DNA from 2 places in the Massilia sp. BAP21 genome. Region 2 is predicted to be linked to the other one. Evidence: riboswitches for the same ligand, from Rfam matches in the RefSeq annotation. Region 2 holds a riboswitch; the other holds the start of a gene.
The links. Region 2 has a riboswitch for cobalamin ahead of ACWYRN_RS07245 (TonB-dependent receptor domain-containing protein). Riboswitches for the same ligand answer to the same signal wherever they lie in the genome.

Region 1: another riboswitch for cobalamin. It lies ahead of ACWYRN_RS16160 (TonB-dependent receptor family protein); the one in region 2 lies ahead of ACWYRN_RS07245 (TonB-dependent receptor domain-containing protein).

The regions. Positions count from the first base shown of each region.
Region 1 covers NZ_CM173596.1:3,651,709-3,666,242, reverse strand. Annotated here, with positions in the region: gene ACWYRN_RS16195 (MipA/OmpV family protein) at 1-734, opposite strand, end outside; gene ACWYRN_RS16190 (ATP-binding protein) at 1,170-2,465, shown strand; gene ACWYRN_RS16185 (hypothetical protein) at 2,678-2,992, opposite strand; gene ACWYRN_RS16180 (thiol:disulfide interchange protein DsbA/DsbL) at 2,989-3,654, opposite strand; gene ACWYRN_RS16175 (cobalamin-binding protein) at 4,019-4,894, opposite strand; gene ACWYRN_RS16170 (ABC transporter ATP-binding protein) at 4,891-5,694, opposite strand; gene ACWYRN_RS16165 (FecCD family ABC transporter permease) at 5,703-6,761, opposite strand; gene ACWYRN_RS16160 (TonB-dependent receptor family protein) at 6,774-8,720, opposite strand; cobalamin riboswitch at 8,791-9,017, opposite strand; gene ACWYRN_RS16155 (DODA-type extradiol aromatic ring-opening family dioxygenase) at 9,198-10,013, shown strand; gene ylqF (ribosome biogenesis GTPase YlqF) at 10,166-11,086, opposite strand; gene ACWYRN_RS16145 (hypothetical protein) at 11,257-11,538, shown strand; gene ACWYRN_RS16140 (hypothetical protein) at 11,793-12,686, opposite strand; gene ACWYRN_RS16135 (choice-of-anchor X domain-containing protein) at 12,848-14,122, opposite strand; gene ACWYRN_RS16130 (hypothetical protein) at 14,112-14,534, opposite strand, start outside.
Region 2 covers NZ_CM173596.1:1,653,423-1,667,956, reverse strand. Annotated here, with positions in the region: gene ACWYRN_RS07290 (DUF2061 domain-containing protein) at 1-305, opposite strand, end outside; gene ACWYRN_RS07285 (cobyric acid synthase) at 351-1,859, opposite strand; gene ACWYRN_RS07280 (cobalamin-binding protein) at 1,866-2,744, opposite strand; gene cobD (threonine-phosphate decarboxylase CobD) at 2,777-3,757, opposite strand; gene cbiB (adenosylcobinamide-phosphate synthase CbiB) at 3,750-4,706, opposite strand; gene cobU (bifunctional adenosylcobinamide kinase/adenosylcobinamide-phosphate guanylyltransferase) at 4,700-5,260, opposite strand; gene ACWYRN_RS07260 (cobyrinic acid a,c-diamide synthase CobB) at 5,257-6,564, opposite strand; gene cobO (cob(I)yrinic acid a,c-diamide adenosyltransferase) at 6,558-7,184, opposite strand; gene ACWYRN_RS07250 (FecCD family ABC transporter permease) at 7,210-8,262, opposite strand; gene ACWYRN_RS07245 (TonB-dependent receptor domain-containing protein) at 8,275-10,146, opposite strand; cobalamin riboswitch at 10,214-10,430, opposite strand; gene ACWYRN_RS07240 (histidine phosphatase family protein) at 10,438-10,968, opposite strand; gene ACWYRN_RS07235 (adenosylcobinamide-GDP ribazoletransferase) at 10,984-11,763, opposite strand; gene cobT (nicotinate-nucleotide--dimethylbenzimidazole phosphoribosyltransferase) at 11,764-12,798, opposite strand; rRNA gene ACWYRN_RS07225 (16S ribosomal RNA) at 13,287-14,534, shown strand, end outside.

The DNA of each region.
Region 1 (14,534 bases), 2.0 Mb from region 2:
AGCATCCAGGACGGCGTGAAGGCCCAGTTCCAGCGCAGGCCGAGGTGGGCGTCCTTCAGGCCGCCGCCGGGGCGGTACACCGGATGGCCGCTGCGCAGGGAATCGAGTTCGTCGACGCCGAAGAAGGCGCGGTTATAGCCGGCGTTGACCAGGCTCACGCCGGCTGCCACCGAGATCCGGTGCTGGGCCCCGGCCTGCATCGCCAGGCGCTGCACGCCCAGGTCCAGGCGCGCGCCCTCGCGTTCGTTGCCGGCGCCATACAGCAGGCTGCCGGTGACGCGCCAGTCGGGCGTCAGGTAGGCGTTCAGGAAGCCGCCGCCCAGCAGGCGGGTGGCGACCGGGGTCATGCCGGTCAGGCGGTTCTCGCTCAGTGCGGCGTCCGGCAGCGAAACGACCGAATAGCGCATCAGCATGCCGTCCACGCCGCCGCCCCTGCCCGACTCGTCGCGCCGCCGCTGCAGCTCGACCAGGGGGCCGAATTCGACGCGCGGGTCGCGCGACAGGTGCATGCCGGCCGACATGCCGGACACGAACACGCCATTACTCCACTGCACCTGCAGCACCGGCAGCGCCTTGCGCTCGCTGTGCTGTGCCCCTTCGTAGCGCGCGGCCGAAACCAGGCCCAGCCCGACATACATGTCGCGGCTGCCGTCGGGCATGGGATTGGTGGCCGGCGTCTGGGCAGCGGCGCTGCCCGACAGGAATGCCAAGGCCAGGGCGGTGAACTTGTTCATGGTGGAGTCGGAAGATCGGTTGCCCATATTCTACGTTGAGCTAGCCTTGCCCGAAATGTCCTGAATGCATGATTTACGGTCGCGTCGGGGCGCCCGGTGCCGATCGGGGAAGAAAAAGAGGTGGCGGGGAAGCGCCCGGGGCCGGGGAGTGGCGAGCAGCACGGCCTCATCTCGTCCTCCCTTCGGCTGGCCACGCGCCAGGGCGGCGGCCCGAATAAAAAAACCCACCGACACTCGCGTATCGAGTGGGCAAACGGAAAACCTGAATCCTGGCTAGGTTATCCGTCTGGCATGTTTTATTCTCCCTGCAGATGTCGCCACTTTGTCGCAAATTTGTAATTTACCGTTGTCATCATTGCTCCTATACAATGGCGTTAGGAGAAAAACAATGTTTCTTGGCGTCGTAGAGAAGGGCCGATGTTGGAGGGAAATCGGGTGAACCGGATTTTCTTCCGCTTTTTCGTGCTGGTGATGCTGTCGATTACGGCCGCCACCTTCGTGATCTATTTCGCGATGAGCCGGCTGTTCGGCGACCCGCTCGACGACATCGCCCGGCGCCAGTCCTCGGCCCAGATCTTCCTGATCGAGCAATACGTCGACGAAGCGCCGGCCGACGAATGGCTGGTGCGCCTGAACCGCGTGCGCGAGGTGTCGGACACGCGCTTCGACCTGATTTCCCTGGACGCTGCCCGCGCCGCCCTGCCGCGCGCCAGCCTGCGCGCGCTCGAGCGCGGCGAGGTCGTGCTCGACGTCGGCAACAAGGCCTTCTACCGCCGCGTGGACCTGGACGGCCAGCGCTACATCGGCAGCGACGAGGAAGTGATCCATGCGCGCGACTTGCCGATCGACGTCAACCTGGCCCTCAAGATGGAAGCGGTGCGCTATGTGATCGTGGCGCTGGCCCTCCTGGTGCCGGTGGCGCTGTGGTCGCGTTCGCACTGGCAGGGCTTGCAGAAGCTCTCGCGCGTGGCCGACGAATTCGGCGCCGGCCGCCTGTCGGCGCGGGCGCGCATGCCGCGCTCGGCCAGCATCTATCCGCTGGCGGAACGGATCGACCACATGGCCGACCGCATCGAGGCATTGCTGGTCACGCAGAAGAACCTGCTGCATTCGGTGTCGCACGAACTGCGCACGCCGATCGCGCGCCTCGAATTCGCGCTCGAACTGCTCGATGCGAAAGCCGGCGACCCGGCCCTGCGCCGGCGCATCGCGGCAATGGAGGGCGACGTGCGCGAACTGAACGACCTGGTCAACGAACTGCTGGGCATGGCGCGCCTCGACAGCGAGCAGGCGCTGCGGTGCGAAACGGTGGACGTGGCCGGCCTGCTGGAGGGCGCCGCGGCCGCGCTGCCCCCGGGTGCGCAGGCGCTGGCCGTCGCCGCCGGGCAGGATCTCGGCACGGTCGAGGCCGACCCGCGCCTGCTGGGCCGGGCGCTGTCGAACCTGCTGAGGAATGCGCAGAAATACGCGGCGGCATCGATCCGCCTGTCGGCCGCGCGCGAGGGCGGCCGGCTGCTGATCGCGGTCGAGGACGACGGGCCAGGCATTCCCGAAGAGGAACGCGACCGCATCTTCGAGCCCTTCTACCGGCTCGACCGCAGCCGCGACCGCGCCACCGGCGGCTTCGGCCTCGGCCTGTCGATCGCGCGCAAGGCGGTGCTGCTGCACGGCGGCAGCCTGACGGTGGAAGACTCGGCGCTGGGCGGCGCCAGATTCGTGATCGCGCTGTAGGGTGGTCGGCTCCACCTTTGGCGGCCGCAACCACGCTGCGTGTGCGCCGCCCACGCGTTCAGTCAGTGCCTGCCCCATGGCAGCATTTAGCGGAGGGCGGTCTGTACCGAAAAGCAGCTCCGCTCAACGGTACAAGCGATCGGACCAGGTTTGAACGCGTGGGCGGCGCACACGCAGCTTGCCCTCCACCCACCCGGGTGGAGCCGACCACCCTACTTGCGTTCCGGCTTCACGTGCGTGAAGCCGTACCACAGGTGTTCCCACCAGTGCGCGCGCGACTTCACGGTGTACAGGCAGGCCTTGTCGACCCCGCTCTTGAACACCGGGTCCGGGCATTGATTCGTGATCAGGGCGTAGCGCTGGTTTTCCGCGTTCACAAGCGTGATGCAGAGCCAGATCACCAGCCCGAGCAGGATCACGACCAGCGACCACGCGATGTGGTTCACGTTGCTGGTCTCGAACAGGTCCTCTTCACGAGGGCGGGCGCCCTCGTACATGGCCAGGACCTTGCCTTCGGTATCGCTCATTTCGTCTTGGCTGCCTTCTCGACGAGGGCGTCCAGCACCTGGAAGCTCGCCTGCATCAGTTGGTTACGGTCCGAGATCTTCAGCTTTTCCGACACCTGGCCCGGCGAGGTCTGGTACTTGCCGTCGACGATGATGGTCGGCGTGCCGCTCACCTGGTAGGCCGTGGCCAGTTGCGGCAGACGGCGCAGCTTGGTGGTCACGCCGAACGAGTTCCACACTTCGAGGAACTTGGCACGGTCGATGCCGTTCTTCGACACCCAGTCGATGATCTGCTCGTCCTTCATCAGGCGCACGCGCTGCACGTGCACGGCGTGCAGGACCTTCGGATGGAATTCGGCCAGCTTGCCCATGGCTTCGAGGGTCAGGAACAGGTGCGCTTCCGGATCGGCCGGGCCCTGGAACGGCAGGTGGACACGGCGCAGCACGATCTTGTCACCCTGCTTTTTGACCCATTCGTTCAGGCCAGGTTCCAGCGCGTAGCAGGCCGGGCAGTGGTAAGCGAAGAATTCCACCACTTCGACCTTCTTGCCGGTCGCCTGGACCGGCTGCGGCGTTGCCAGGGTCGTGTATTCGACGCCGTTCTGCGGATTGGTTGGCGAGGCGAAAGCAGTGCTGGCAACCAGGCTGGCAGCGACGATGGCGAAACGCAGGGAGCGGCGCATAAAAATCCTTCTGTGTGAAGTTGAAGAAAACGACCGCGAGATTACCACTTTTTCGCCCTCCCCTCTAAGGCGGACACGATTTTTTGCAATTGCTTACGGCTGTAACGCAGCGTCTGCGCGAATGTGGGCCATTGCTGGCCCCGGATCTGCTGGCATCGTCGATGACCGTATGGTGGGCACCCCGTGCCCACGCGTAATGATGAGCATGGTTGGCTCGATTTTACCTACGAACGCTGGCATATCGAAACGTGTTCGAATGATCATTTGGCGGCGCTGACACGTGGCGGATTTTGCAGCTGGAGCCGTGCCAACACGGTGCATGCTTCCGCGTGGGCACGGGGTGCCTAGCGCGGCCCGGCCCACCCTACCGTGTGCGCCGTGCACGGGCTTCATCGAGGCGTGCGCACAGCGTGGCCGCGCCATCGACCACGCGCGGGCCCGGCCGGGTCAGCATTTCCTCGTCGAGCGTGAACAGGTTGTTGCGGCGCACCGCGGTCATGCCCTTGTACGGCTGCCAGATCGACAGGCCGCGGTCCTGCGGTGTGTACAGCTTGCCGCCGACGATGGCCTCGGGGTCCTTCTGTACCACGGCTTCCACGCCGACCTGCGGCGCCACCGTCTTCAGTTCGGCAAAGATATTCCGGCCGCCGCAGGCGCGGATGGCGTCGCTGGCGATCTGCTCGCCGTTCAGGGTGTACAAGGGGCTGTCCCAGGTCTGGTAGAACACCGTCACCGGCGGGCGCTGCGCATAGCGGGCGCGCAGGGCCGCCAGCTTCGCCGTATAGGCGTTTGCCGCTGCGCGCGCGACGGGCTCGGTGCCGAGCAGCTGGCCCAGGCGCAGCAGGCTGGTCGCCACCTCGTCGAGCCTGCGCGGCTCGCTGTGGAAGACCGGGATGCCCAGGCCCTGCAGTTGGGCGATCTGGCGCGCCGTGTTCCCGCTCTGCCAGACGATCAGCAAATCCGGCTTCATCGCGATCACGCGCTCGATGTCGATCTGGCTGTTCGAGCCGATCAGGGGAATGCTGCGCGCCGCCGCCGGGTAATCGCTGTAGTTCATGGCGCCGACGATGCGCGGCCCGCCGCCGGCCGCGAACAGCAATTCGGTGACGTGCGGCGCCATCGAGATCACGCGCTGGGCCGGACGCGCCAGCGTGACGCGCTGGCCGGCATCGTCGACCACGCTGATGGCGGCCTGCGCCGAAGCGGCAAACATCAGCAGAGCAAAGAAAAGCGCTTTCATTGGCTATTCCTGACAGGGGCAAGGTTGGGGATGGATGCCGGCGCATCCGGCAGGAATACGGTGCGCGCGCCGTGGGCGATCGCCGCGATCGGATGGCCCAGGCAGGCGCTCAGCAGCTCCGGTCGCATCACGTCCCGGGTGGTGCCGGCGTGCCAGCTGCCGTCGCCATTCAGCAGCAGCGCATGGGTGGCGCCGCTCCAGGCCAGGTTCAAATCGTGGCCGACGCTGACCACCGCCCTGCCCTCGCGGCACAGGCGCGCCATCAGCTCGGTGACGGCCACCTGGTGCGCCAGGTCGAGGGCATTCGCCGGTTCGTCGAGCAGCAGCAGCGGCGTGTCCTGGGCCAGCAGCGCGGCAATCGCCACGCGCTGGCGCTCGCCGCCCGACAGCGTGCGCACGTCGCGCTCGGCCAGGTGCGCCACGTCGAGCGTGCGCAGCGCCGCTTCGGCGGCGGCATGGTCGTCGCTGCCTTCCCAGTAGCGGTCGGCGTGATAGGGGTGGCGCGCCATCAGCACGGTTTCGATGACGCGGTAGGCAAAGGCGTCGCCGCGCGACTGCGCGAGGTAGGCCCGTTCGCGCGCCAGCGCCGGCAAGGCCCAGTCGCCGACCGGCTTGCCGGCCAGCGCCACGCTGCCGCCGTCGGGCGCACGCAGGCCGGCCACGGTGCGCAGCAGCGTGCTCTTGCCGGCGCCGTTCGGGCCGATCACGCACCAGCTCTCGCCGGCGTGCACGCGCCAGTCCAGGCGCTCGACGAGCAGGCGCCCATCGACGCGCAGGGTCAGGTCTTGGGTGGAAATCATCGGCAGAGTCATCGGCGGCGCAGGTGAAGTTGATGAAGCTGGAACAGGAACACGGGCACGCCGATCAGCGAGGTCAGCACACCCACCGGCAGCTGCTGCGGCGCGAGTACCGTGCGCGCCAGGGTGTCGGCGAGAACGAGAAAGCTGCCGCCCACCAGGGTGGCGGCCGGCAAGAGAATACGGTGGTCGGGGCCGAATGCATAGCGGCAGGCATGCGGCACCACCAGGCCGACGAAGCCGATGCTGCCGCCGCTGGTGACGGCGCAGGCGGTCAGCAGGCCCGAACACAGGAACAGGAAGCGGCGCTGGGCCGGGACATCGACACCGAGCGCGGCGGCGGCGTCGGCATGCAGGGCCATCACGTTCAGCGCCCGCGCGCGGCGCAGGGCCAGCAGCACGGCGGCGGCCAGCACGAGCCAGGGCAGCAGGCGCCAGCTGGACCCGGCCAGGTCGCCGATCATCCAGAACACCATGCCGCGCAGGCGCGACTCGGGCGCCACCGACAGCATCAGCGTCACCAGCGCCATGCAGGCCGAGGCCAGCACCACGCCGGTGAGCAGCAGCACGCCGGACTCGCCGGTGCGCACCGCGCCACGCCCGCCGCCCAGGTCACGGCGCGCGAGCAGGTAGAGGAGCAAGGAGATCCCGACCGCGCCCGCGAGCGCGCCGAGATCGACCATCCACAGCGCCGCGCCGAACAGCAGCGCGGCCAGGGCGCCGACGGCGGCGCCGGCCGAGACGCCCAGCACGTAAGGGTCGGCCAGCGGATTGCGCACCAGGGCCTGCATCATGACGCCGGCCAGCGCCAGCGCGGCGCCGGTGACAAAGGCGGCGCTGGCGCGGCCCAGGCGCAGGTCGAGCAAGGTGGCGGACATGTCGCTTGGCTCGCCCGCGACCAGGTTGATGAAGGCCTGCGGCAGGTCGGCAAGCGGCACCGGCACCGAGCCGGCCAGGCCGGCGGCGGCGAACACCAGCAGCGAAACGAAAGCGAGCGCGCTCAGCACAGCCAGCGTTCCACGCTGGCTGTGCACAGGCTGGGTCGTCGACGCTGCCGGCAGGACGCTCATGCGCTTACGTCATCAGAAGTCGTAGCGCGCCGAGAGCTTCAGCTGGCGGCCGTCGCTCGGGTAGATGCCGCTGCGGCAGCCGAAGGCGTTGCTGTAGTACTGGCGGTCGGCCAGGTTCAGGCCATTGACCGCGAACTCCCAGTTGCCGACCTTCTGCGCGAAGCGTGCGTCGATCGTCGTGTACGACGGGATGCGCGCGCTGCAGGTGTTGGCGAAGTCGTTGCCGACGCGCTGGTTCGACACGTACTGGGCGCCGATGTCGGCCGTCTGGCCGGTCGCCGGCATCCACGCCAGGCGCGCGGTGACGACGTTCTTCGGCACCAGTACCATTTCGCGGCCGGCGTTCGGGCCGTCGGTGAACTTCGCCTCCACGTGCTGCAGCTGGCCGGTGATGCGCCAGTCGCCGGCAAACGTCAGGTGGCCTTCGACTTCGGCGCCCTGGCGGCGCGTCGGGTCGAGGTTGGTGTTGGCGCCGAAGCCGTTCAGGGTCGGGTCGAAGAAGATCTCGTTCGTCAGGCGGTGACGGAACACGCGCGCGCTGATGCGGCGTGCATCGCTGCCGGCGGTGACGCCCAGTTCCAGGTCGCGCGAGGTCTGCACGTCGAGCAGGCCGCTTGATGCACGGTAGCCGTTTTCGTCGGCGTTCGGGATGCGGTAGCTTTCGCCCGCCTTGGCGTGCACGGTGATGCCGGCGACCGGGTCGATGCTGCCTTCGACGCTCCAGCCGTTCTGCGACTGTTCGCCCTGTTCCGGGCTTCCGAAGCCGCTATCGTCTTCCTTGTCGAAGCGCTCGTGACGGGCGCCGACGGCCAGGCGCGCATTGTAGACGCTGGCGAAGCGCATTTCGTCGCGCACGTAGACCGCCTTCGCATCCTGGCTCGACTCCGAACCGAAACTGGTGCTGCGCTCCCAGCGGGTCAGGTCGACGCCGGCCACGAACTCGTTCAGCATGCCGTCGCGGCGCGAAATCTGGCGCAGGCGTGGCGAGAACTGGGTCTGGCGGCTGCGGTAGGTCGACTCGGACGGGCCGCTGCCGAAGTCGTAGGCCGACTTCACTTCGCGTTCGCGGTGCGACAGCTCGGCCGCCAGTTCGACGCTGCCGATGCGGTGTTCGCCGAACAGGGTGACGCGGTCGCTGTCGAGCGAGCCGAAGTCGTTCGGGGTGTTGGTCTGGCGCGGGTTGGCGTCGAATTCTGCCTGGGTCAGCGAACCCGGGAGGCGCCCGTGCTGGCGTGCGCTTTCCACGCGCAAACCGAGGCGCGAACCATCGACGGCCCACTGGAAGCCGCCGCTGATGCTCTTCTGGCGGAAGGCGTTGTTGTTGCGGTAGTTGTCGGTGCCCTGCTTGTCGGCGGCCAGGTCGAACGACAGCGGGCCTTCGCCGTGGCGTACCGAGGCGCGCGCATCGTACTGGTCGAAGCGGCCGCCTTCCAGGCTCAGCGAACCGTGGTAGCCGTCGTCGGCGCCGCGTTTGGTGATGATGTTGATGACGCCACCGGTGGCGCCTTCGCCGTACAGCACGCTGCTGCCGCCGCGCGTGATCTCGATGCGCTCGACGGTCTCGACCGGGATCGACGACAGGATAGTGCCGGCCAGTTCGTTCTCGTTCAGGCGCACGCCGTCGACCAGGATCACCATGTTCTGGCTGCTGTTCGAGCCGAAGCCGCGCAGGTCGAGGCCGAAGTCGGGCGAGCCGTCCAGGCTCTGGCGGCCGAACACGCCGCCGATCTTGCGGATCGCGCTGTTGACGTCGTTGGCGCCGGCGCGGCGGATGTCGTCGGCGGTGATCACGGTGGCGCCGATCGGATTCAATGCCGCGTCGCTGGCGAAGCGGGCGCCGGTGACGTTGACGGTGGCAATGGCCTGCTCGGCGCTGGCGGCATTGGCGAACAGGGAAAAGGCACAGGCAAGCACGAGCGGCTTGATCGCCGGCGCGCTGGTCGGAACAGCAGAAGTCATGATGTCGTTATTCGATTAGTGTGCATCCAGCCTGCGTCCCCGCAGGCCGGATTCAACGGACATTCCCTGGGAATGTCCACCTGTCCTGGCCGGTATCCGGGCTAGCAAGTCGGACCGCCTCACCTTCCTATGCCGTGCACAGTGGTCTTCGAGGCGGCCTGTCGCCGGGGCGACGCTTGTTTACCGTTGCGGGGGCAGCACACCTGGGCCGTGCGCCGGGGGCGCAGGAGCATCGTGTTTCCCGTTTAACTGCGCACGCGGATTGCGCGCGCGGGCACCAGAACGGGGCGGATTATATAACGAGCAAGGGCTTACGTTCATGGTCATGGGCCGCGCGGTGCATGTTTGGAACACGGTGGGTTCGAGAACCCACCCTACAACGGCGAATCTCGTAGGTTGGGTTCTCGAACCCACCACCACACCGAATCGCCGGATCGGCTACCATCAAACTCTGTCGCCACATGAAGGAGCCCCGCCATGCCCACCCGCCTGCCCACCTATTTCGTCTCCCACGGCGGCGGCCCCTGGCCCTGGCTGAAGAAGGAATTCGGCAACGCCTACGACAAGCTCGAAGCCTCGCTGGTCGATATCCCGCGCCAGCTGAAGGCGCGCCCGAAGGCGGTATTGGTGGTGACCAGCCACTGGGAAGCGGCGCGCTTCATGGTTTCGTCATCGAACGCGCCCGGCATGATCTACGACTACGGCGGCTTTCCGCCGCATACCTACCAGGTAAGCTACCCTGCCCCGGGCGAGCCGCAACTGGCGGCGCGCGTGGCCGCCCTGCTGAACGAAGCCGGCCATCCGGCCGCGCTGGACGCCGAACGCGGCTTCGACCACGGCACCTTCTCGATGCTGTATCCGGTGTATCCGCAGGCCGACATGCCGGTGGTGCAGCTGTCGCTGCGGCGCGACCTCGATCCGCTGGCCCACGTCGAGGCCGGGCGGGCGCTGGCGCCGCTGCGCGACGAAGGGGTGCTGATCATCGGCAGCGGGCTGTCGTTCCATAACCTGCGCCAGTTCGGGGCGAGCGGGCGCGAGGCGTCGCACGGGTTCGATGGGTGGCTGAACCGGACCTTGCTGGACCTGGCGCCGGCCGAGCGGACGGCGGCGCTGCTGCGCTGGGAGGAGGCGCCCTCAGCCAGGGCGGCGCATCCGAGGGAGGAGCATTTGATTCCTTTGATGGTGGCGCTGGGCGCGGCGGAGCAGGAACGGGCTGAGAACGTGTATCACGAGGATGCGTTCTTTGGCAGCCTGGCGGTGTCGAGTTTCAGGTTTGGGGAGGTGGAGGCGTAGGTGGCTGATCACTTGGACGCCATAGCGGTATGCCTCCGATACGATAGGGAAAACCGCAGCCGCGACGCATGCTTCCGCGTGGGCACGGAGTGCCCACCCTACGAATTAAGCCACGGACCGCGGTGACGCCGGTGGAATGCCGGCTTCGAGACTTATGTGCCGCGCTTGCCGCGGGCGGCTTCTTCGGCTTTGGCGGCGGCTTTTTCGGCGGCGATGCGCGCCTTTTCGGCCATGGCGATTTCATGGGCAGCGATGCGGGCGGCGCGGGTTTCCGGGGTTTCGAGGCTGATGCGGCCGAGGGCGCCGCTGCGGTAGTCGTGCAGCAGCACGTGGGCCGCCTTTTCGACGTCGAACTCGCCGCCGCGTACGCGGAAGCCGCGGCGCGCCGCGACGTTTTCCACCACCGCGATACCGTCCATGCCCTCGGTCTTGAAGCCGTAGCGTGCGGTGAGCAGTTGCGGGTAACGCTCCAGCAGCAGGTCGCCCAGGAAGAAGGCGACCTCCTCCTCGATCAGCGCATTGGTGCCGATCGCGTGGCTGGCGGCCAGCATCATGCCGTCGCTGTCCATCTCGATCTTCGGCCACATCAGGCCGGGCGTATCGACAAGGACGGTGTGCTTGTCGAGGTAGAGCTTCTGCTGGGTCTTGGTCACCGCCGGCTCGTCGCCGACCTTGGCCACGCGCTTTTTCAGCAGCGCGTTCATCAGCGTGGACTTGCCTACGTTCGGGATGCCCATGATCATGATGCGCAGCGGCTTGGTCGGCACGCCGCGGTGCGGCGCCAGCGACAGCGCCAGTTGCGGGATGCGCGCCACGTCGAGCGGTTTCTTGGTCGTCATTGGGTAGGCGGTCACGCCGTCCTGGGCATCGTAATAGGCTTTCCAGGCGGCGGTGGCCACCGGATCGGCCAGGTCGATCTTGTTCAGGATCTTGAGGACGGGACGCTGGCGGAACTTGCGCATGCGGTCAACCAGCGGGTTGCAGCTCGCTTCAGGCAGGCGTGCGTCGAGCACCTCGATCACGAGATCGATGTTTTCCATCTGCTCCTCCGCCTGCTTCTTGGCGGAGTTCATGTGGCCCGGGAACCATTGTATCGACATGCTGTGCTTTCCAATTCTTTCTGACGAGGCGGTATTCTACGCGGCTTGTCCCTGCCGCGTCGCCTCCTGCATGTCGGAATGTTTCCACACGGAACGAAATCCTTTGATCTGTTGCAATAGCGACGCAGTGCCAGCCCGGCACCATGACGAGACCGGCCGCCGGTGGCCGGGTCGAGGAGAAGATCATGGGGATCGGTCGCAACGTGGAAGTGTGGATTTTCGGGGCATTCCTGGTACTGGGCCTGGTGGCCTGCCTGAGCGGTCCGGCCGAACGCGCGGCGCCCGCGCCGGTGGCGAATGCCGCGGTCGAAGGCGAGATGGCGCTGCCGATCGACCCGCGCCAGCCGATGTACACGGTGTATGTGGTCGGGAAACGGCCGACGGCGGCGGAGAAGGCGCAGATGCGCAAAGGCAGCGCGGGTTAACGCCCGCGGCATATCCCGTACGGTGGGCACTCCGTGCCCACGCGGTTACGTGTTTATCCGGAGTCTGCTGCCGCGCGATGTCGCTCGAAACGCTTGCAGCATGGAAGAGCTAGCGATGTGCTCCTGATACTCCGGCGTCATTCACACGTTTCGACAGTGATGAGCGCTAACACCGTGCAGGTTTCCGCGTGGGCACGAGGTGCCCACCGTACGGTTGCCGCTGCAGCCAGATCACATCGTTGCTCGTGCTTGCTTCACCGCGCCAGGTTCTCCATATCCCGCCGCAGCACCGACGTAATCCCACCCCAGTTCCGCCCCGTGTAGTGCCCGTAATCTTCCCCATCGTCGCGGAACACCACCGCGTGGTACGCCCACTTCGGCCGCCCGCCCTGGTTGTTGCCCGCGCCCAGGGTCAGGTCGTTGCAGAACCAGTCGCCCGGATTGCACAGCGAACTGCCCGAGCTCCCCGACGCACCGCCTGAACTATGGTAAGCCACCACCTCGTCGTCCTGCCCAGGCAGCGCGAACGAGTACAGGGTGCCGTTCGCGCCCGCGTACATGTAGAACCAGATGTTGCGCGTGTCGTTGTGGTTGTAGAGCGCGCGCGCGGTGGCCACCTTGTGCTGCTGGGCCAGCGGTTCGCTTGTGACCCAGGCGCCGATGTCGGCCAGCTCGCTGCCGCCGGCGGAACCGGCCGCCACGCGTACCCAGCGGATGTTCCAGCCGGCCTGGCTGCCGCCGGTCCCGGTGCACACGCCGGCGCCATTCGCCTGGGCGTTGGTCACCGGCCGCGCCGAGCCGCCGTAGTTGGCCAGGGTATAGCCGACCAGCATGTCGCCGGCGCTGTGGACGGCGATGTAGCACCAGTTCTGCCCGGTGCAGAAGCAGTCCAGCGCATTGCGGACGTAGCCGCTTTGCGAGGCGATGCCGCTCCTGCCGTCCCAGTTGACCGACTTCTTGTTGACACCGGCCGGCGTGGCGTTCGGGCCGAAGTAGGCGAAGTCGTTGTAGTTGCCGATGGCGCCGCCGCCGGTGCGGCCGTGGACCCACAGGGTGAAGTTGGTGGCACTCGCCACGCCGGCAGCAAGCATGCCGGGCAGGCACAGCGCAAGTGCGAGTTGACGCAAACCGCGTGCAGGACGTCCCATGTCTTCCTCCGTGTTGTTGTAACGGCCATCGAACAACGTGGGAGGCGCTGCGTCAATCGCGCGCAGCGTGGGCGTCGTGGGAAGGATACCGAACAGCGAGGAGGAAGGAATGGCGGCATCGAAACGCCGCCACCCTCGTGCAGGCATGGCTCAGGCGTGCACTAGCGCGCCGGCGCCCCGCATTCGCTCGGCGGCAGCGGTTGCGACGGATCGAAGGCGTCCAGGCTGTCGCGCGCGAGCTTGCGGTCCTTGCCGAACTCGGCCAGGTAGCGCTCGCGTTCCTCGCCGCCGGCCTCGGCATCCGAGATGCCGTCCAGCGACTGCGTCCGGCTCTTCAGCACCGGCCCTTCCAGGCGCGGCATCAGCTCGCGGTCGGGATCGGTGTTTTCCTTCAGCAGGTAGCCGTCGACGTCGCGCAGCGTGAGCGGCAGGGCCGGCGCGCCGTCGTGCATCAGCTTGCCGAACACGGCCAGCTTGATGTCGTTCGGTCCCGGTCCCAGCACCTCGTTGAAGGTGGCCAGCGCGAACGGGCGCCCTTTCGCATCGTCGATGCGCCCGGTCACCACATAGCGTCCCGGCGTGCGCACGTCGGCGCGCAGCACAAAGGCGAGCGAGCCGTCGGTCACGACTTCGCGCGGCGGCCCGGCCCACACCGCCGGCAGCCGCGGCGAATAGATGACGTCGAAGATCAGCGCGCCGTTCTTGCCGCCCGCCGTATAGCGCACCTCGGTGCGGATGGTGCCGTGGAAGCCGGCCAGTCCGGTCTGGGCCGGCGTGAGCACGGCGGCAAAGGCGCCGTCGCCGGCCACCGGGTCGGCGCCACCGCCATCGTCGGCAAAGGCCAGCGCCACCTGGGTGGTCGGGCGCGCGCCGGTCGTCATCAATCCGGCGGCCACGGCGCGCGTGACCACCAGTGGCACCAGCGTGCCGTCGGGCGCCACCGCGCGTAGCGAGAAGGCGACCGATTCGTTGGCCGCCATGTAGACGCGCGACTGCGAGGTCTGGAGCAGGATGTTGGGGTCGCTGTTGCGATCGCTGGTCCGCATCGGCGTCATTTCGGTGACCGGCCTGTTCGGGTAGGCCTGGTCGGGATTCTGCGACATCGGCCGCGAGCCGGCCGGGTACTTGCTGCCTTCAAGGTAGCTGCAATAGGTGTGATCCGTCAGTTGCACGTGCTCGATCAGTTGCTGGCGGCGCTGGGCGCGCTCGGCGGCGGACGGCTGCGCCGGCTGGCCGTCGACCTGGCCGAAGAACTGCGGCCCTTGCGGAGAGGGAGCAGAAGCCGTGCGAGGCTCGGCTACTGCGGACTCTCCGCTTCCCCTCAAGGCCAGCCAGGCGAGGGCCGCGACCAGCACCGCCAGCAGCGCCAGCGGCAGCCAGCGGCGCAGGAAGGACGGGCCGCCGCCCGGGCGGCCCTGTGGATGCTCAGAGGGCACTGTTCACCACGGCATTGCGCACGACACCGACGATGCCGCCCCAGTTGCCGTTCGCGTAGTGGTTGTAGGCCTCGGCGTCGTCGCGGAAGCTGACCGAGTGGTAGCTCCACTTGGCCGAGCCGCCCTCGTTGGCCGCCGTGCCCAGGGTCAGGTCGTTGCACAGCCAGTCGCTCGGGTTGCAGTAGGAGCCGCCCGAGGTGCCGGCCACGCCGCCGGTGCTGTGGTAGGCCACGGCTTCGTCGTCCTGGCCCGGCAGGATGCCGGAATAGGCCGTGCCCTTGGCGCCGGCGTACATGTAGAACCAGATGTTGCGCGTGGTGTTGTGGTTGTACATGGCGCGCGCGGTGGTGGTTTTCAGGTCCTTGACCAGGGCTTCCGACACGGCCCAGGAACCGGCGTCGGACAGTTCCGA
Region 2 (14,534 bases):
ACGCCGCCAATCGCCCAGGAGCCGGTCGTCACATACATCACACTGAAGGCAACGCCGGCGTGCAGGAAAGTCTGGCTGAGCTTTTCGCCGGCCATTGCCACGTAGCGCGCCTTGTCGTCACGCGCCATGCGGCGGCGTTTCGCCCAAGCCGCCTCGTGGAACGGCAGCAGCAGCACGTTGATGATCGGTTCCGCAATCACGGCCAGACCGCTGAACACCGCCGAGCCCGTTACCGTGTAGGCAAGGGTATAGGCGATGGCCATGTGGGTGAGGACTTGGCTGAGGCGTTTGGCTGCGACGATCATGTACTGCTCCAGTTCTTAACAATCTGAAGCAAATGATAGTCATTCTCATCTATGAGATAAAGTAAATTGATTTAAGCGAGTCGATAGGCCTTGCCTATCATTATCGGACAACGCCATCAAGCGCTCGAACAAAGGCTGGGCCGCATCCGCAATCCGGTCCAGGCTGTCCTCGCGCAACGCGGCAGTATCCACCCGGTGCTCGCTGCGCGCGCCGGCCCAGCGCAGCAGGGCAGCGCCGGCATCCGGATGGTCGAACAGGCCGTGCAGGTAAGTCCCGAGGATCTGTCCGTCGGCCGAGCAGGCTCCTTCCGGCCGTCCGTCGATACGGAAAGCCGGCGTCTCGAAAGCCGTTCCCTGCGACTCGCCCATATGGATCTCGTAGCCTTCCACGTGTGCCGCGCCGTCATCGAAGGCGCATACGCCGTTCACCCGGCACAGCCGCTTCTCGCGCGTCATCGTCGTCGCCAGGTCGAGCAGGCCAAGACCGATCGACGTGCCCGCGCCGCCTTCGACGCCATGCGGATCGTCCACCACCTTGCCGAGCATCTGGAAGCCGCCGCACACGCCGATCACCTTGCCGCCGTAGCGCAGGTGACGACCGATCGCGTCCGGCCAGCCCTGCTCGCGCAGCCATGACAGGTCTCCGCGCGTGTTCTTGCTGCCGGGGAGGATGATCAGGTCGGCGCCCGGTATCGTTTCGCCGGCGCGCACGAAGCGGACATCGACGTCCGGATGCGCGCGCAGGGCGTCGAAGTCGGTGTGGTTGCTCATGCGCGGCAGGCTGGGCACCACCACCTTGAAGGCGCCGCGTCCGGCCTGGGCCGGCTGCACCGCATCCTCGGCGTCGAGATACAGCCCGTGCAGATAGGGCAGCACCGCCAGCACCGGCTTGCCGGTCTCGCGTTCGAGCCAGTCCAGGCCCGGCTCCAGCAGCCCGATATCGCCGCGGAAGCGGTTGATCACGAAGCCGGCGATGCGTGCGCGTTCGCTCTCGGATAGACAAGCCAGGGTACCGACCAGGTGCGCGAACACGCCGCCGCGGTCGATGTCCGCCACCAGGATCACCGGGCAGTCGACTGCTTCGGCGAAACCCATATTGGCGATGTCGCGCTCGCGCAGATTGATCTCGGCCGGGCTGCCCGCGCCCTCGACCACGATGCAGTCGTACTGCTCCTTCAAGCGCGCGTGCGATTCCAGCACCGCCGCCATCGCCACCGTTTTATAACGGTGGTAGTCGCGCGCATTCATCTCGGCGCGCGCGCGGCCGTGGATGATCACCTGGGCGCCGGTGTCGCTCGACGGTTTCAGCAGCACCGGGTTCATGTCGGTATGCGGCTCGATGCCGGCGGCGATTGCCTGCAGCGCCTGGGCGCGCCCGATCTCGCCGCCATCCCGGGTCACCGCGCTGTTGAGTGCCATGTTCTGCGGCTTGAAGGGCGCCACGCGCACGCCATGCCGCTTCAACAGGCGGCACAGCGCCGCCACCACCGTGCTCTTGCCGGCATCCGAGGTCGTGCCCTGCACCATCAGGGTCTGGAAGGGGAAGGAAGTCATCTGCGCTTATTTGCGGTGCTTGCGCGCTTCTTCCAGCTTCTCGCACATCACGGCGGCGCCGTCGATCATGCGCGGGCCGGCGCGGTTCAGCAGGTTGCCGTCCACCGTGAACAGGTTCTCGTTGCGCACCGCCGTCATGGTCGGATACTGGCGCCACAGGTTCACGCCGCCGTAGTTCTTCTCGGCGGTGCCGAAGATGGCTTCCGGGTCGGACTGCAGCACGCTTTCCAGCGTCACCACCGGCGCCGTCACCGGCAGCGTATGGAAGATGTTCTCGCCGCCGCACAGGCGCAGCGCGTCGGTGATGATGTGCTTGCCGCTCAAGGTGTACAGCGGCTTGTCCCACACCTGGTAGAAGGTGCGTACCGGCGAGCGGCCCGCATAGCGCTTGCGCAAATTGGCCAGGCGCGCGCGCAGTTCAGACGCCACCGGCTGCGCCGCCGCCTCGGTGCCCATCAACTGGGCCAGGCGCTGCAGGCTGTCGGGAATGCCTTCCAGGGTCTGCGGGTCGCTCAGGTAGATTGGCACCCCGGTCCGGCGCACCAGCTCGATCTGGCGTTCCGAACTGCCGTGCATCCAGGCCACGATGAGGTCGGGTTTCAGCGCCATGATGCGCTCGACGTCGACCTCGCGGTTCGAGCCGATGCGCGGGATGCGCTTGGCCGCTTCAGGGTAATCGCTGTAGTCGACCGCGCCCACCACGCGCGCGCCGCCGCCGGCCGCGAACAGCAGTTCGGTCGCATGCGGCGCCATCGAGATCACGCGCAGCGCTGGCTTGGCCAGGCTGACGTTGGCGCCGGCGTCGTCCTTCACCGTCACGGCCTGCGCCGCCTGGGCCAGCACCAGGCCGGCCAGCACGGCGCCGAGCCGCACGGTTCCTTGCATACCTCGTTGGCTACCTCGCCCCATGCTTTCCCTCATCCTTCACTCCAGTTTTCCAGCGCGCGCGCGAGGCGCCGCCATTCGTCGTCGTTGGCAGGCAGGCCAAGGCGGATGCCGCGCGCCGCCCCGGTGAACAGGCGGCACCAGATGCCCTGCCTGGCCAGGTGTTCGTGAAACGCTTCCGGCCGCGCATGCGGCCACCAGTGGAACAGCGGTGTGCCGCTCGCCGCGATGCCGTGCGCACCCAGTAGCGCGCGCATGTGCTCGCCCGCCAGCAGCAGGCGCGTTTGCGTCCGGTCCTGCCAGGTCCGGTCTTCGAGCGCCGCGCGCGCCACCGTTTGCGCAGGGCCGCTGACCGACCAGGGGCCGAGCAGATCGGCCAGTTCCGCCAGCAGCGCCGGATGCGCGCCGACGAAGCCCAGGCGCAGGCCGGCCAGCCCGAAGAACTTGCCGACCGAGCGCAGCACGACCAGTCCCGGCTGGCCGCTGTCGGGGGCCACGCTCAAGCCTGGCGCCGTGTCGCCAAAGGCCTCGTCGACCACCAGCCAGCCGCCGCGCCGCGCCAGGCGCGCCGCCCACGTGCGCAGCTGCGGCGCAGGGATGGTCGCGCCGGTTGGGTTGTTCGGATTGCAGACCACCAGCACCTCGCAGGTATCGACCGCCTGTTCCAAATCGGTATACGCCACCTGGCGCAGGCTGTGCCCGTGCCGGCCCCAGTGGTGCGCGTGCTCCGCATACGAGGGCGCGGCCACCACCACGCGCGAGGGCGGACGCAGGCGCGGCAGGGCCTGGATCGCGGCCTGGGTGCCGGCCACCGGCAGCAGGGCCGGCGCGCGGTACCAGGCACACGCGGCCGCCGCCAGGCCCGGATCGGGCTCGGGCAGCCGGTGCCAGGCATCCGGCGGCAGCGCCGGCGCCGGATAGCCCCAGGGGTTGATGCCGGTCGAGAGGTCGATCCAGTCGTCGCGCCCGTAGCGCTGCGCGGCTGCGCGCAGGTTGCCGCCGTGTTCAAGCATGGCCCGCTCCCCACGTGAATAGCGCAAGGGTGCAGGCGGCGCCCAGCCACAGCAAGGTGGTGCCCAGCACCAGGCGCCAGGCGCGCAGCACATCGACCGGGGCTGCATTGCGGCCGAGACCGAGCGGCGGACGCTGTTCGACCACGCCGTCGTAGCGCGCCGCGCCGCCCAGCGCAATGCCGAGCGCGCCGGCGCCGCTGGCCATCACCGGGCCGGCGTTCGGGCTGCTCCAGGCCGGGGCCTGGGCGCGCCAGCAGCGCCAGGCGCGCCCATGGCCGCCGCGCGGCGCCAGCAGCACGTAGCTGAGTGCAGTCAGGCGCGCGGGGACGAAGTTCAGCACGTCGTCGATGCGCGCGGCCGTGCGGCCGAACAGATTGAAACGCTCGCTGCGGTAGCCCCACATCGCATCGAGCGTATTCGCGAGGCGGAACAGCAGCGCGCCCGGCCCGCCCGCCACCAGGAACCAGAACAGGGTGCCGAACACGGCGTCGTTGCCGTTTTCGAGCAGCGATTCGGCGCCGGCCTTGGCCAGGTCGGACGCGCTGGCGTCGCGCGTGTCGCGGCTGACGATGCGGCCGGTCAACCGGCGCGCTTCATCCAGCTGGCCGGCGCGCAGGGCGCGGAAGATCGGGATGGTGTGCTCGCGCAGGCTGCGCAGGCCGAGGGCGAAATACAGCAGGAAGGCATGCAGCAGCATGGTGGCAGCATCCGGCAGCACGGATGCCAGGCATGCCGCCGCGAGCACCGGCGGCAGCACCGCCAGCATCCAGGCCAGGGCGCCGCGTGCCAGCCGCCCGCTAGCGCGGTTGATGCGCGCCTCGAGCACATTCGCCAGCCGCCCGAAGCCGACCAGCGGATGCCAGCGCCGCGCCTCGCCCAGCAGCAGGTCAAACGCCACGCCCGCCACCAGCAGCAGCGAAAGTTCGACCAGCGGCAGGCCGATCAGCACGGCGCGCCTTTCAGCACCAGCGGCAGGCCGGCCGCCACCAGGATCACCCGGCCGGCGCGCGCCGCCACGTCCTGGTTCAGGCGCCCCGCCTCGTCGGCGAAGCGGCGCGACAGCGCGCCCAGCGGCACGATGCCCATGCCGACCTCGTTCGAGACCAAAATCAGTTCGCCCGACAGGCCGGCGTCCAGCAGTTCGAGCAGGGCGGCGCGTTCGTCATCGAAGCGCGCCGGCAGCAGCAGGTCGCCGGCTTCCGGCAAGGGTGCATCCCCGCACAGCATCAGGTTGGTCAGCCACAGGGTCAGGCAGTCGACCAGCACCAGGCACCCGGCCGTGCATTCGCGGCGCAGCAGCGCGGCCAGCGCCAGCGGTTCTTCCAGCGTGGCCCAGTGCGCCGGCCTGCGCGCGCGGTGATGCGCGATGCGTGCGCCCATTTCGCCGTCACCCGCATGGGCGGTGGCCAGGTAGACCACCTCCTTTTCCGATTCGCGCGCCAGGCGCTCGGCCAGCGCGCTCTTGCCGGAGCGGGCGCCGCCCAGGATCAGCGTGGCGCTCATGGCGCCGCCCGCGTGAACAGGCTGGCCACCGCCTGCGGGTTCGAGGCGAAGTAGCCGTGGAAGTAGGACGCCGTCAGCGAACCGACCTCGTACACCGCCTCGCCCTGGGTGCCGGAAGTATTGCGCACCGTGTGCCGCGATGGCGCGACCGGCGTCTCCAGGCGCGAATAATGAAAGGTGTGGCCGCGCAGCGTGCCGTCCGGCGTATCCAGGGCCTGGGCGCCGAGGCCGGCCAGGCGCGTCCCCATCGTCACCGCGCCAGGCAGCAGCCCGGCCATCGGCCAGCAGCGCCCGTCCGGGTCGGTGAGTTCGTCGGCGAGTGCCATCATGCCGCCGCATTCGGCCAGGATCGGCAGGCCGGCCGCGTGCGCCGCCCTGATCGAGGCACGCCAGCGTGCGGCCTGCGCCAATGCTTCGCCATGCAGTTCCGGATAACCGCCGGGCAGGTAGACGGCGTCGGCATCCGGCGGCAGGGCCTCGTCGGCCAACGGCGAAAAATAGGTCAGGCGCGCGCCGAGGATGCGCAGGGTATCGAGATTGGCCGGATACAGGAAGGCAAAGGCGGCATCGCGCGCAATGGCGACCGTCTTGCCGGCCAGTGCCGGTGCGATGGCCGGGCCATCCTGGACCGCGGGTGAGAGGAACGGTAATGCATCCCAGGCGGCGGCGTCCAGCTGCAGCGCATCGGCCAGGGCATCGAGGTAGGCGTCGATCTGCGGCTGCTCGCCTGGCAGCACCAGGCCGAGGTGGCGTTCCGGCAGGCTGGCGGCCTGGCGCCCCAAGGAAGCAATCAGCGGGATGTCGCGCAGCGAGCCCGCCACCATCTGCGCGTGGCCGGGGCTGGCGATGCGGTTGGCGATCACGCCGGCCATCTGCACTGGACCATAGTCGCGCAGGCCGCGCGCCACGGCGCCGGCGGTCTGCGCCATGGCCGAGGCGTCGATTACGGCCAGCACCGGCATGCCGAATTCGTTCGCCAGGTCGGCCGCCGAGGGCGTGCCGTCGTACAGGCCCATCACGCCTTCGACCAGCACGGCGTCGGCTTCGCGCGCCGCTTGCGCCAGGCGGCGCCGGCATTCGTCGCGGCCCACCATCCACAGGTCGAGCGTGTGGACCGGGGCGCCGCAGGCGCGTTCGAGCAGCATCGGGTCGATGAAGTCGGGGCCGCACTTGAAGACGCGCACGCGCTGGCCGCGCCGCACCAGGCTGCGTGCCAGGGCCGCGGTAACGGTGGTCTTGCCCTGGCCCGAGGAGACGGCCGCCACCAGCACCATGCGTGCGCCGCTGTGCAGGGTGCTTACCATTCGGTCCCCGCTTGCGCGCCGATGCCGGCGGCAAAGGCGTGCTTCACCACGTTCATCTCGGTGACGGTGTCGGCCACGGCCACCAGTTCCGGCGGTGCGCCGCGCCCGGTGATCACCACGTGCTGCATCGGCGGGCGGTCGAGCAAATCCTCGATCACGCTGTGCACGTCGAGGTAGCGGTACTTCAAAGCGATGTTCAGTTCGTCGAGCACCACCATGCCGATGGCCGGGTCGGCCAGGAAGCGCCGGGCCTGGGCCCAGGCTTCGGCCGCCTTTTCCATGTCGCGCTCGCGGTTCTGGGTTTCCCAGGTATAGCCTTCGCCCATCACGTGGAAGCTCACCTCATCGGGGAAGCGGCGCAGGAACTGCTCTTCGCCGGTGGCCATCGCTCCCTTGATGAACTGGACCACGCCCACGCGCATGCCGTGGCCGAGGGCGCGCGCCGCCATGCCGAAGGCGCTCGAACTCTTGCCCTTGCCGTTGCCGGTGTTGACGATGATGATGCCGACCTGCTTGTCGGCCGCCTCGATGCGGGCGTCGATGATGGCTTTCTTGCGCTCCATGCGCACGCGATGGCGTTCGTTGAGCGCGGCCGTCTGTTCGGGTGTCATGTCGTTCATGGGAGGCTCCGGGGATTGCTGCGCCTCAGTGGCGGCGCAGGCGGTGCAGTTGATAAAGGAAGATGGGGGCGCCGATGATGGCGGTGACGGCGCCGACCGGCAGCTGCTGCGGCGCGACGATTGTTCGCGCCAGCGTATCGCACAGCACCAGGAAGCTGCCGCCGGCCAGCACCGAGGCCGGGATCAGCAGGCGGTGATCGGGCCCGAAGGCAAAGCGGCAGGCGTGCGGCACGATCAGGCCGACGAAGCCGATCGAGCCGGCGCTGGTGACGGCGCTGGCGGTCAGGATGCCCGAGACCAGGAACAAACCGCGGCGCAGGCTGCCGACGGGTACGCCCAGCGTGACCGCCGCTTCCGCATGCAGGGCCAGCACGTTCATGCCGCGCGCGTTGCGCAGCGCGTAGAGCAGGGCGGCGCCCAGCACCAGCCAGGGCAGCAGCCGCACCGGCGCGCCGGCGACGTCGCCGATCATCCAGAACACCATGGTGCGCAGCCGGCCTTCGGGCGCGATCGACAGCATCATGGTGATCAATGCCACGCACAGCGAGGAGATCACCACGCCGGTCAGCAGCAGGGTGGAGGTGCCGCCGCCGCTGCCGGCGCCGCCGCGCAGGTCCTGGCGCGCCAGCGCATACAGCAGCAGCGAGACCACGATGGCGCCGGCGACGGCCGCCAGTTCCACCGTGGCCATGGCCGCCATCAGCATCAGTGCGGCCAGGGCGCCGACCGAGGCGCCGGCCGAGATCCCGAGGATGTAGGGATCGGCCAGGGGATTGCGCAGCAGGGCCTGCATCAGCACGCCCGCCAGGGCCAGGGCGGCGCCGGTGGCAAAGGCCACCGTGGCGCGGCCGGCGCGCAGTTCCAGCAGCGAGGCGGCCAGCGTTTGCGGACGCCCTTCGAATAATTCGCGCAGCGCCGCCGGCACGTCGGCCAGCCCTACCTCGACCGAGCCGGTCATGCCCGCATACAGCATGCAGGCGATCGCCACGAGCAGCATCGCCCCCGTGACCAGCAGGGCGCGCTGGTGCAGCGGCCGCAGTGCTAACGGCTTAGAGAGGGGCGGGGGCGGGCGGTTCATGGTGAAGTTTGGTCAGCGGATACCGTAGCGCAGGCCGGCAAACCAGCTGCGGCCACCGGTGTTGTAGTTGCGGGCCAGTTCGTAGTCCTTGTCGAAGCCGTTGTTCACCCGTGCCAGCAGCGAGAAGTCTTCATTGATCTGCCAGCTCGCGTACAGGTTCAGCAGGCCATAGCCACCGAGGCGGCGCAGGTTGGCGGCATCGTCGAAACGCGCACCCGAGAGCACCCATTCGGCGCCGGCCTTCAACTGGCCGCTGCCGTATTCGGCATTGAAGCTGGCGTGCCTGGCGGCGCGGCGCGCCAGGCGCTTGCCGCTGCCGTTGTCCTGCGGGTCGGACCAGTCGGCGCTGCCGCGCAGGCGCAGGGCGCCGATGCGGGTGCTGGCCGCCAGGCTCACGCCTTCCAGGGTGGCCGAGGCCACGTTGTAGGCGCAGCTGCCGCTGCGGCCGTCGCGGTTGTCCGGGCAGGGATTGGCCGAGACGATCATGTCGCTCAGGCGGTTGCGGTAAACGGTGGCGTCCAGCTGCACGGCGCGGCTGTCGTAGCGCAGGCCGAGTTCGGCGTTGCGGCCACGCTCGGGCTGGTTGGTGTCGACGCCATAGCCCGGGTAGTACAACTCGTTGAAGGTCGGTGCGCGGAAGCTCGAGCCGATGCTGGCGGTGGCGCGCAGGCCGTTGCCGAAGTTATAGCCGTAGCCGGCGGCGCCGGTATTCTTGTCGCCGTAGACGGAACGGTCCTGGCGCGCGCTGAGGTCGACCAGGTGCGGGCCGCGGCGCAGCGCGTAGGCGGCGGCGTACGAATTGGTGATGCGTTCGCGTTCCAGCGCGCGGGTGGCGCTGGATGCCACTTCTTCCTTGCGGTGGTTGTACAGCAGCTGCAGGGTGTCGCTGCCGAGCGTGATCGTGTTCTGCCAGGTGAATTCGTCCTGGCGGGTGTCGATCTGGCTGGCGCCGCTGGCCGCCGCACTGGTGAAGCTGCCCAGTTCATCCTTGGCGCGCGCCAGCTGCAGCGTGCTGCGCCAGCTCGGCGCGAACTGGTTCGACATGAAGACCGATGCCGTGTCCAGGTCCTGGCGGTTGTTGGTGTCGAAGCTGCCGGCGCCGCTGTCGTACTGGGCGCGCAAACGGCTGTGCAGAAACTGGGCGCCCGCTTCATGGCCCGGTGCGATGGCGACCGCCACGCGGCCGTGGATGTTGGTGCGGCGGTAGCCGTCGTCGTCCGGGTTGTAGCCGGATGCGCCCGGCCGGGTGGCCGAGAAGCCGTCGGACTCGTCGTGGCCGGCGCCAAAGGCGTAGGTCACCGCGTGCTTGCCGCCGCTGGCGCCGGCAATGCGGGCGCTGGCCTGGCGCGTGGCGTCGCTGCCGGCGCCGATCGTGGCGCTGGCGTGCAGTCCCGCTTCGCCCTTGCGCGTGAAGATCTGGATCACGCCGCCGATGGCATCGGCGCCGTACAGGGTGCTCAGGGGGCCGTAGACGACTTCGATGCGGTCGATGGCCTCGAGCGGAACGGCGTTCCAGCTGGCGACGCCGCTGGTCGAGGAGCCGATGCGCACGCCGTCGAGCAACACCACGACCTGGTTGGCATTCGCGCCGCGCAGGTAGACGCTGGTGCTGGCGCCGGCACTGCCGTTGCGCGTGATCTCGATGCCGGGTTGGCGCTGCAGCACGTCGGCCACCGAGCCGGCGCCGGAGCGCGCGATTTCCTCGGCCTGGATGACGGTGGTCTGGGCGATGACGGCGTCGGCGCGCTGCGGCGTGCGTGCCGCGGTGACGACGACGGTGTCGACGGGCGTCGCGATGGATGCGGAGTCGGCGCACGCGAAAGGCGCGGCCATGGCGAGGGCGAGCGACGATGCGGCCGCTTGCCGTGAAACGTGAAAGGTCATGATAAGCCTGGGTCGGACAACCAGCCCACGTCCCCGTAGGCCAGATTGAACAGAAGCGTATTGTTCGATACGCTTCCACCTTTTGGCCGGTCTCCGGGCTGGCAGGTGAAGCCGTCCGACCTTCCCATGCCGAAGCACAGTGGTGTGGAGGACGATTTGCCGCGTGAACGCGGTACCTGCTTACCGTTGCGGGGGCAGCACACGTTGGCTTGATGAAGCTTCGTGTTTCCCGTTTAACTGCGCCTGTGAACACGGGCGCGAGCACCAAAACGGCGTCATTATACGGCGATGTCAGCCGCCCAGCGCAAGGATTTCGCCGTAGCCGATGCGGTGCGGGGTGCGCGCCGCTTCCAGCGCGGCGGCCTCCAGTGGCAGGCCGGTGTGCAGGGCGCGCAGCAGGCGGATGGTGCCGGCGTGGCAGACGACCAGTGCCTCGGCGTGGCCTTCCTTGTACAGATCGTTGAGGAAGGCGGCGACGCGGCGCGCGACATCCAGTACCGATTCGCCGCCGCCGGGACGGTAGTGCAGCAGGTCGGCGGCCCAGGCGTCGACCTCGATGCGCGGGATGTCGTCCCAGCTGCGCAGCTCCCAGGCGCCGAAGTCCATCTCGGCCAGGCGCGCGTCGAAGCGCAGCTGCGGCGGATTCAATGCGCGGGCCAAGCTGGCGCAGCGCTGCAAGGGGCTGCTCCAGGTGGGCAGGCCGGCCGGCAGGGTGGCGCGCACGCGCAGGAGGTCGGCGCCCTCGGCCGCGACATCGCTGCGCCCGTAACAGAGGCCGGGGTCGACCTCGGGGCGCGGGTGGCGTACCAGCAGCAGGCGCATGTGGTCAGACCAGGTTCAGGCTAGCGCGGCGTGGCCGATGCTGGCCACGATGACGAGGTAGATCGCCACTTCCGCCAGCTGCTGCACGGCGCCCAGGCAATCGCCCGTGTAACCCTGCAGGCGCGCCTGGAATTTACGCGCGAGCCAGAAGGTGGACAGGGCCGCCGCCGCGATGCAGGCCGCCAGCCAGGCCGGCGCGAGCAGGCCGCATGCCGCCAGCACGACGCCCGGCAGTAGGGCGGTCACAGCGGCGATGGCGAACTCTCCACCGCGCATTTGCTGGGCCATGGGCTTGGACTTGCCCTGGTCGCGCGCATACGTCATGCGCCAGATCAGGCTGGTGGCGGCCAGGCGCGAGAGCGGATGCGCCAGGAACAGGGCGGCGATGGCGCTGGTCGGCGGCAGCATCGCCAGCGCGGTGCACTTCACGCCCAGCATGCAGACGATGCCGATGGCGCCGTAAGCGCCGACGCGTGAATCCTTCATGATCTCGAGCACGCGTTCGCGCGTCATGCCACCGCCCAGGCCGTCGCAGGCGTCGGCGAAACCATCTTCGTGGAAGGCGCCGGTCACGTAGATCGAGGCGGCGGTGGACAGCACGGCAGCCAGTGGCGCCGGCAGCACCAGCGCGGCCAGGGCGTAGACGCCTGCCGCCACCGCCGCCACCACCCAGCCGACCAGCGGGAAGTAGCGCGAGGCATGTTGCAACCACTCGGGCTGGAAGCCGACCCAGCGCGGGATCGGCAGGCGCGTGAAGAACTGCAGCGCGATGAAGAACAGGCGCAGTTGCTGCATTTATTCGGACCGGGTGCTGACCTGGGCCGAGGAGAAGGTCGCCATCTCCGCCAGGAAGTTCACGGCCGCATGCAGCAGGGGCAGGGCCAGCGCGCTGCCGGTGCCTTCGCCAAGGCGCAGGTCGAGCTGCAGCAGCGGTTGCGCTTCTAGACACGCGAGCATCTGGCGGTGACCCTGCTCGTTCGAGCAGTGCGCAAACACGCAGTAGTCGAGGATGGCCGGCTGCAGGCGGGCCGCCACCAGCAGTGCGCTGGTAACGATGAAGCCGTCGATCAGCAGCACCTTGCGTAGCGCGGCCGCCTGCAGCATGGCGCCGGCCATCATCGCGATCTCGAAGCCGCCGAAGGTGGCTAGCACTGCGAGCGGCTCGTCGACGCCGGCATGCCTGGCCACTGCCGCCTCGATCACGGCCTGCTTGTGGCTGACGCCTTCCGGCGTGAGGCCGGTACCGGCGCCGACGCAGTCCGCCACCGGGATGCCGGCCAGCTTGTGCATCAGCGCTGCGGCAGCGGTGGTGTTCCCGATCCCCATTTCACCGAAGCCGACCACGTTGCCCGGCAGCGCACGCGCCAGGTCCATGCCATGTTCCAGGGCGAGCGCGCATTCGCTGGGCGTCATTGCTGCCTCATGGGCGAAGTTGCGGGTGCTTGGGCCGACCTTGCGATCAACCAGGCCGGCGCGTTCGCCGAAGTGGTGATTCACGCCAGCATCGACAACCCCGATCGCGCAGCCGTTCTGGCGCGCAAAGACATTGATCGCAGCGCCGCCGGCCAGGAAGTTCTCGACCATTTGCCAGGTGACTTCCTGCGGGTAGGCGGACACGCCTTCCGCCACCACGCCATGGTCGCCGGCGAATACCAGGATCGAAGGGGAGTCGATGGACGGCGTGGCCGTGCCTTGAATCAGGCCGATCTGTCTGGCCAGGGCTTCCAGGCGGCCCAGGCTGCCGAGCGGCTTGGTCTTGTTGTCGATCGCGGCGGAGAGGGCGGCGGCAAGGTCGTCGTTACGGAGTGGTGCCAGTTCTGGAATACGCATCGCTGTTCTTATATAGATGAGTGGAGGCGGCGGCAAAGATAGCACACAGAAAGGCCCTTGCAACTCTGCAGTGGCTTTGTTATAGTTCGGTCCCTCGCGAAAACGATAACGAAATCAAGTAGTTGACGGGTGTAGCGAGAACCGCGGAAAACGCGGCGCAGTAAAAAAGAGAAGTTGACGACGCAAACGAAACACTGCATAATCTCACTTCTCTGCTGCTGACAAACAAAACGATTTGTCGGAACGCAGCAAGCAATACCGAATAAGTTCTTTAACAATTAACAGTCGATAAGTGTGGGCGTTTGATGAAGGTGCCGGCTGACTTGTTCAGCTGATTACTTAAATTATCAAATGTTCACACAAAAGAAATACGTTATCTCAGCAATGGGATGACGGTCAGTATTTTGAGTGAGCTTACGCTTCCCAATGGGAAGCGTAAGGACTGATTAAAAACAGTCCGACTATGACGTAAAGTCATTACAGAGATTGAACTGAAGAGTTTGATCCTGGCTCAGATTGAACGCTGGCGGCATGCTTTACACATGCAAGTCGAACGGCAGCGCGGGGCAACCTGGCGGCGAGTGGCGAACGGGTGAGTAATATATCGGAACGTACCCAAGAGTGGGGGATAACGTAGCGAAAGTTACGCTAATACCGCATACGATCTAAGGATGAAAGTGGGGGATCGCAAGACCTCATGCTCCTGGAGCGGCCGATATCTGATTAGCTAGTTGGTGAGGTAAAGGCTCACCAAGGCGACGATCAGTAGCTGGTCTGAGAGGACGACCAGCCACACTGGAACTGAGACACGGTCCAGACTCCTACGGGAGGCAGCAGTGGGGAATTTTGGACAATGGGCGCAAGCCTGATCCAGCAATGCCGCGTGAGTGAAGAAGGCCTTCGGGTTGTAAAGCTCTTTTGTCAGGGAAGAAACGGTAGGGGCTAATATCCTTTGCTAATGACGGTACCTGAAGAATAAGCACCGGCTAACTACGTGCCAGCAGCCGCGGTAATACGTAGGGTGCAAGCGTTAATCGGAATTACTGGGCGTAAAGCGTGCGCAGGCGGTTTTGTAAGTCTGTCGTGAAAGCCCCGGGCTCAACCTGGGAATTGCGATGGAGACTGCAAGGCTTGAATCTGGCAGAGGGGGGTAGAATTCCACGTGTAGCAGTGAAATGCGTAGAGATGTGGAGGAACACCGATGGCGAAGGCAGCCCCCTGGGTCAAGATTGACGCTCATGCACGAAAGCGTGGGGAGCAAACAGGATTAGATACCCTGGTAGTCCACGCCCTAAACGATGTCTACTAGTTGTCGGGTTTTAATTAACTTGGTAACGCAGCTAACGCGTGAAGTAGACCGCCTGGGGAGTACGGTCGCAAGATTAAAACTCAAAGGAATTGACGGGGACCCGCACAAGCGGTGGATGATGTGGATTAATTCGATGCAACGCGAAAAACCTTACCTACCCTTGACATGTCAGGAAGTCCGGAGAGATCTGGATGTGCCCGAAAGGGAGCCTGAACACAGGTGCTGCATGGCTGTCGTCAGCTCGTGTCGTGAGATGTTGGGTTAAGTCCCGCAACGAGCGCAACCCTTGTCATTAGTTGCTACGCAAGAGCACTCTAATGAGACTGCCGGTGACAAACCGGAGGAAGGTGGGGATGACGTCAAGTCCTCATGGCCCTTATGGGTAGGGCTTCACACGTCATACAATGGTACATACAGAGGGCCGCCA